Bdellovibrio bacteriovorus: one gene and its partner. The protein of the gene in region 1 interacts with the protein of each later gene in a pairwise test. Links are inferred from orthologs where the notes say so. Each region holds a gene or a part of one and is shown in the gene's direction. Other genes may lie near its edges.

What was found. The genes of interacting proteins can lie anywhere in the genome.
Region 2: the proteins of mrdA (region 1) and B9G79_RS17495 interact in binary tests that used the Escherichia coli proteins (3 or more experiments, as listed by UniProt). The link is inferred for Bdellovibrio bacteriovorus from one-to-one orthologs.

Annotation. Positions count from the first base shown.
Region 1 is NZ_CP020946.1:1,446,054-1,449,912, reverse strand. Bases 336-3,335 are described here. They hold mrdA (penicillin-binding protein 2), read left to right. Parts: upstream 336-842; coding sequence 843-2,828; downstream 2,829-3,335. Other genes in these bases: rodA (rod shape-determining protein RodA), read left to right, coding at 2,831-3,335; B9G79_RS06965 (hypothetical protein), read left to right, coding at 336-846. Outside these bases: rod shape-determining protein MreC, read left to right, coding at 1-313; more of B9G79_RS06965, read left to right, coding at 310-335; more of rodA, read left to right, coding at 3,336-3,859. UniProt on the Escherichia coli protein: Catalyzes cross-linking of the peptidoglycan cell wall. Responsible for the determination of the rod shape of the cell. Is probably required for lateral peptidoglycan synthesis and maintenance of the correct diameter during lateral and centripetal growth.
Region 2 is NZ_CP020946.1:3,648,722-3,651,955, forward strand. It holds B9G79_RS17495 (penicillin-binding protein 1A), read left to right. Parts: upstream 1-358; coding sequence 359-3,034; downstream 3,035-3,234. Other genes in the region: B9G79_RS17490 (hypothetical protein), read left to right, coding at 1-277; uvrA (excinuclease ABC subunit UvrA), read left to right, coding at 3,031-3,234. UniProt on the Escherichia coli protein: Cell wall formation. Synthesis of cross-linked peptidoglycan from the lipid intermediates.

The DNA of each region.
Region 1 (3,859 bases):
CGGCCTTGACAACATCTTCCCTAAAGGGTTCCCGGTGGCCGTGGTCGATTCCGTGGAAAAGAAAACTTTCAGCGTATCCTTGAAAGTCGACCTGCGCCCGGTGGTGGACCCTTACAAAGTGGAAGAGGTCTTTGTCGTGCTTCAGGGTAACAATGAGGATTTCGGCGACAAGTTCGCGCCTGCATCTGCAACTGCGACAACCGAAACCACGGCGGAAGGCGCTGCGCCCGCCGCGACTCCGGCTGTGAAGCCGGCGGCGACTCCGGCAGCCAAGCCGGCGGCGACTCCTAAACCTCAGGAGAACAGACAGTGAAAATCCGCTGGAATGCCCTTTTGAATTTCCTGGTTTTCCTGGCAGTGCTGATGCTGCTGGCGGGATTCCAGACAACCTTCTGGTTCCAGCTTTTCGGGAATGTTCCTTCCCCGCTGCTGTGGCTGAATCTGGTTGTATATATGATCCTTTATCGTAAACCGTTCCCGGCCATCTTCACGATTTACGCCATGGGCTTCATTTTGCTCACATTCACCGCGATGCCGCTGAAGATGATGTGGATCAGCCTCATTATTCTCTTTACCTTGGTCTATACTATCAAGAGTCGCGTCTTTTGGTCCGGCTCAGGATATTATACGATTATGTGTGCATTCTCTGCCGTGGCCTATCACCTGATCTATTTCTTTGGATCCATGGTGCTGGAGAAAAACCCTGCGAGCTTTGAGATTGTCGATCGCCTTGTACAAATCATCCTGACTCCCTCCTTTGCATTCCCGATGTACTGGCTGCTGGCCAAGATCGACAAGGTCACTCAGGACGAGCTGGTTCATGAGCCCGGAGGATTGGAGCTATGAGTACATACGTCAGTAATCCGGACGAGGCAAAAGAGTACCTGGGCCGGTACAAGATCTTTTATATCGCCATCGGCTTTGCCCTGACCATCTTCACGATGCGTCTGTGGTATCTGCAGATCATTTCTGGTAATGAGCTGCGCGAGTTCTCGGAAAAAAACCGTATCAAACAAAACAAAATCACCGCTCCGCGCGGTCTGATGCTGGATCGTGATGGCAAAGTGCTGGTGGAAAATCTGCCGGGCTTTGAGGCCATCCTGTCCCCGCAGTACATCGAAAGCCTTGATGAGCTGGCGAAAACTGTCGGCCCGGTTCTGGGCATGGAACCGGAAAAAGTGGTTCTGAAGGTTCAGAAAAGCCGCCGCCAAAACGGTCCGTTTGCACAGATCCGTCTGAAAGAAAACCTGAGCCGCGAAGAAGTCTTCCGTCTGAAACGCATGCGTCTGGACACTCCGGGCCTTGAGATCCGCGAATCCATCGTGCGCTTCTATCCATTGCGTGACAACGGCGCACAACTGTTTGGTTACGTCGGAGAGATTTCCAAGCGTCAGTTGCCGGTACTGAATGACCTGTACAAAGGCGCACTGAAGTTTGACCAGGGTGACATCATCGGTAAATCAGGTCTGGAAGAAACCCTGGAAAGAGACATCCGTGGTTCTGACGGCGTCAGCTTCATCCAGGTCGACGCCCACGGGCGTGAAACGGTAACTCAGACACCAAACATTTACGGTGAGCAGATCAAGGACATGATCCCGGTCCACGGGAACAACGCGATTCTGACGATTGACCGTGATATCCAGGAAGCCGCCTTTAAGTCCTTCATGAGCTTAAACCGCATCGGTGCGGTTGTGGCGATGCGAACCAACGGTGAAATCCTGGCCTGGGTCAGCACCCCGTCCTTTGATCCGAATGAGTTTTCCACCGGTATTTCCGCGCAGACTTGGTCCAAACTGATCAACGATCCGTTCAAACCTCTGCGTAACAAAGTTATCCAGGATCACAATGCCCCGGGTTCGACTTTCAAACCTTTGGTGGCAGTTCCCGCTTTGCAGGAAAAAGTGATCACTCCGACGACGATTGTGTCGGCTCCGGGTGTGTTCTACTTCGGCCGTCGTCCTTATCATGACCACTTAAAAGGCGGTCACGGTAACATCACGGTGTTTGAAGCTTTGGAACGATCCTCCAACGTGTTCTTCTATAAGATGGGTATCGCGTTGGGCGTTGATAAAATGTTCGACTATATCAGTCTGCTGGGCATCGGTCAGAAAACCGGTATCGAGCTGGCGCGTGAGGTTTCCGGAACCATGCCAAACTCGGCTTGGAAAAAATCCACTGTCGGCGAAGAGTGGCAGCCGGGGGAAAACCTTTCCACAGCGATCGGTCAGGGTTTCGTGAACGTGACTCCGCTTTCCATGGCGATTGCCTACAATGCGATCGGCACCGAGGGTAAAGTTGTAAAACCGTTCCTGCTTCGCAAGATCATCGACCAGGACGGAAAAGTCCTGCGCGAAAACTTCCCTCAGGTGGTTCGTGATCTGCAACAGACTCAGCCTAATGGTGTGAAGATCTCTGCAGAAACGTTTAAAACCGTCAAAGAGGGCATGCGCCGTGTGGCCAATGGCGAGCGCGGAACTGCGAAGCGCTACAAGGTTCCGGGCGTGCAAATGGCCGGTAAAACCGGGACAGCACAGGTTATGGGCTTCTCGGCGGATCAGATCTATGCGAAGTGCGAAAGCCGTCCGATTCACATGCGTCACCATGGTTGGTTCATTGCGTTTGCTCCGGCAGACAATCCGGAAATCACCATCGCCGCTTTGGCAGAACACTCGTGCCACGGAAGCTCCGGTGCGGCCCCGATTGTTCGCGACATTGTTGAAGCTTATTTCATGAAATATCACCCTGAAGTGATCGAAGCGGCGTTGAAAGCCACCGGTGGAAAACGTGCGCAAGCACCGGCCGCCGGACCGGAAGTTGAAGGAGAATAAGAGTGTTTACCTCTTTGCATGTTGAAGAAAGAACCCTCTTCAAAAAATTAGACATCAATCTGATCATCGTGATCCTGGCCCTGAATGTGATCGGCCTGATCAATCTTTGGAGTGCGACCCACGGCCCGACCACTCAGGACGTGGCATCCCTGTTCATTTCCCAGATCATGTGGTTGATCGTGGGCTGGACGGTTTTTTTGGTTGTGACCATTGTTGATTATTCCATCGTCACCAGAATTGCCCTGATTGCCTATGTCCTGAATCTGGGCGCGATTTTGTATGTGACCTTCTTCGGTAAGGTCGCCTTGGGGGCGCAGCGCTGGATTGATTTGGGTTTCTTCCGTTATCAGCCTTCTGAAACCATGAAACTGGCGTTAATCATGCTGATGGCCAAGATCCTTGCCACTCGCAGCACCCACGGCTCAGGCATGGGCCTGAAGGAACTGGCGCTGCCTTTGACAGCCCTTCTGATTCCGTTTGGTCTGGTTGTTGAGCAGCCGGACTTGGGAACCGCGATGATGCTGGCCGCGATCGGCGGATCCATGCTGATCTTTGCAAAAATCCGCAAAACCATTCTGGCAACGATCATCGCCCTGGGAATCATCGCGATTCCGATCGCCTGGAAATTCGTTTTGCATGATTATCAGAAAAACCGCGTTTTGACGTTCCTGTCCCCGACCAGTGACCCACGCGGCACCGGTTACAACAGCATCCAGTCAAAAATCGCCGTGGGTTCCGGCCGCTTCTTCGGAAAAGGCTTTATGAAGGGCACCCAGTCCCAACTGGAGTTCCTGCCGGAACGTCACACGGACTTTATTTATTCTGTTCTTAGCGAAGAACACGGGTTCGTGGGCTCCATCGCCGTGGTGGGTTTGTTCTGCTTCCTGTTCATCACCGGAATCCGTATCGCTTCGAACGCCCGCGACAAATTCGGAGCGTTGTTAACCGTGGGAGTCCTTTGTTACATCTTCTGGCACATGTTTGTGAACATCGGAATGGTGATTGGACTGCTGCCGATCGTAGGGGTTCCT
Region 2 (3,234 bases), 2.2 Mb from region 1 along the record:
ACTAAAAGCCCTGGCTACTAAACAGCAGAGCTACACCGAGGCCTTGAACCGGGCGAACAACTCTTTGATGACTTTGGGTCCTGCGCCAAAACGTGGTGCGGAATACACATCTGAGGAAGCCTCCAGTGAAATCTCCGCGCAAACTGAGATTATTGAAGATGTAAAGGCGACTGTAGCTTCGAATTCCGAACTGGCCGCTCAATGCCACCTGGGTGATGCAGCAAAAGGATCCTCAAAACGTTCCCGCAGCTCGGGCTCCAAATCAGGCAGAAAGTAAGACCCAGCCTTCGGGCCAGTGTCCCTAGACCCTACCCATTTGCACTGTTAGAATGGGGGCTTATTAAAGGAGCCCCCCACAGTGTTAAAAAAGATCCTGCTATTTTGCGTCGCCCTCGGTCTTGTCGGCATCCTCGGTGTCTACCTCATCATTCAGTCTGTCAGATCCGGCCTGCCACAATTGATCACTGTGAAAGACTACCAGCCCCTGCTGGTCAGTCAGGTCTATGATCGCAACAACAAGAAAATCGGTGAGTTCTTCCGCGAACGCCGCACCTTGGTTCCTTACGAAAAGATTCCAAAGAATCTTGTTAATGCGTTCCTGGCGGCCGAAGATGATCAGTTCTTCTCGCACAAAGGGATCAATCCCCAAGCGATCTTCCGTGCGGCATTAGCCAACCTGCGCGCCGGTCGTTCCGTTCAAGGGGGATCGACGATCACGCAACAGGTGGCAAAAACACTGCTTCTGTCCTCTGAAAAAACTCTGACCCGAAAATTGCGTGATATTCTTCTGGCAATTGAGATGGAAAAGAATCTGAGCAAGGAAGACATCCTTTTCCTTTACCTGAATCAGATCTATTTCGGTCAGGGAGCTTACGGTGTTGAACAGGCCGCCCAGACTTATTATCGCAAACCGGTTTCCAAACTGACTTTGTCCGAAATGGCAATCCTGGCGGGTCTTCCTCAGGCTCCTTCCCGTTACAGCCCGGTTTCAAATCCTTTGCGCGCCAAAGAACGTCAGATCTATGTTCTGCGCCGCATGGCTGATGTGGGTTACGTTAGCAAAGAAGAGTCCGAAGCGGCCATCAAAGAGCCGGTGAAGGTTTACGTTCGCGAAAACTACGAAGAGTATGCTCCGTTCTATCTGGAAACTGTTCGTCAGTTGCTGGTGAATCAACTGGGTGAAGACATGGTTCTGGACAAGGGCCTGAAAATTTACACCAGCCTTGATCTGACCAAGCAAATGGCAGCGCAAGAATCTGTAAAGGAGGGCTTGAAATCCCTGGATAAGCGTCAGGGTTATCGTGGTCCTTCCAAAAACCTATCTGATGAAGACGCTATTGAAGAGTTCCTGAAAGAAAATCAAAAGAAGCTGATCTCGGACTTCACTCCGGAAAGAACCATTCTGCCGGACGGAAAGTTCGCCGATATCGTGCCGGTGAAATCAGCGCAGGATGAAAAGCTGCATCCGTTGCTGCCTCCGTATATCAAACTGAAAGACACCGTGAATGGTGTCGTTGAAAAAGTCGACGATGCGCTGGGTTTGGTTTACGTGAAACTGCCAGAGACTCGCGGCGTGATTGACATTGAAACCATGACTTGGGCCCGCAAACCGGATTCCGAGGCTCGCTATGACCTGGCCGCGATCAAAAAACCTTCTGAAGCGCTGAAGAAAGGCGATGTGATTCTGGTGAAAGTGGTCGCAGATCAATTCAACTCCACTCGACTGGCCAGCAAGAAAAAAGGCCAGCCGACTGCTGCCGCACCCGACTTAAGCAAATTCATCGGTCTTGAACTGGATCAGGAACCACTTGTTGAAGGGGCCTTGATTTCATTTGATCAGGAAAATCAGGATGTCCTGGCGATGGTGGGTGGATCCAACTTCGCAAAAAGTGAATTCAATCGTGCAATTCAAGCTCCCCGCCAGACAGGCTCTGCATTCAAAGCAATCGTCTACGCTTCGGCCCTGGAAAAGGGCTATACTCCGGCAACTCCGATCATGGATGCCCCGATTGTATACGAAGAAGGCGGCGCCGCTGACGATGCTGAAGGTCAGGGTGACATGAAGGTTTGGAAGCCATCCAATCACTCCAAAAGCTTCGGTGGCGACATTCTGTTCCGCAACGCTTTGGTCAAATCTTTGAATATCCCGACAGTAAAAATCATCGAGGATGTTGGTGTTCCATGGTCTATGGAATACGCTCGTCGCCTGGGAATCTACAGTCCGTTGAATCCGGACTTTACACTGGCCCTGGGCTCCAGCAGTGTGACTTTGTATGAAATGACCAAAGCCTTTGCTGAATTTGGTCGCCTTGGAAAAAGACTTTCCCCGCTGCTGATTCACAAGGTGGATGATGCCAATGGCAAGAATCTGCTAAAAACCGTGTCTTTGGATGCTCGTTTTGACAAAGAGATCAAAGCCATCAATGACGGTTTCGAAGAGCGTCGCAAAGCCTTCCTGGAAGCCATGAACGATCCAGCCAAGATCGAAGAAATGAAAAAGAAGGAAGGCAAGAATGCCAAACTTGATCCAAGCATCTTCTTCCAGGATGCTGATCAGCTGATTCGCCCTTCCACTGCTTATGTCATGACAACCTTGTTGAAAGGTGTTGTTGAAGACGCTGGCGGTACTGGTGGTCGCGCAAGAGCGGTGGGTCGCGAAGTGGCTGGCAAAACAGGTTCCACGAACAACTACTTTGACGCGTGGTTTATCGGCTACAGCCCGCAGATCTCCACTGGTGTATGGGTGGGCTTTGACAAAGAAAAAAGCTTGGGTAAAGGCGAGGTCGGTGGACGCTCTGCTTTGCCGATTTGGGTGGACTACATGAAAGCGGCTCACGAAGGTCTTCCGCAGATGACTTTCCCCGTGCCGGACGGTATTGTGTTTGCTAATATCGACAGCGAAACAGGTAAACTGGCTTCGGCTTCAACCAAGAAGATCATTCGTCAGGCTTTCGTTGAAGGGACTGAACCTACAGCCGCTTCGAACAAAGCAGAAGAAGCGACTGACTTCTACAAACAGGATTTATCGGAATGAAGGATATTCACCTCTGGGGGGTGAAACAAAACAATCTTAAGAACATTGAGGTCAAGATCCCGGTTGGTTCCATGACTGTGATCTGCGGCCCCAGTGGTTCCGGGAAATCTTCCCTGGCCTTCGAAACTCTGTTTGCCGAAGGTCAGCGCCGTTTTATCGAAAGCATGTCCAACTATGCCCGTCAGTTTCTGAACAAAGCT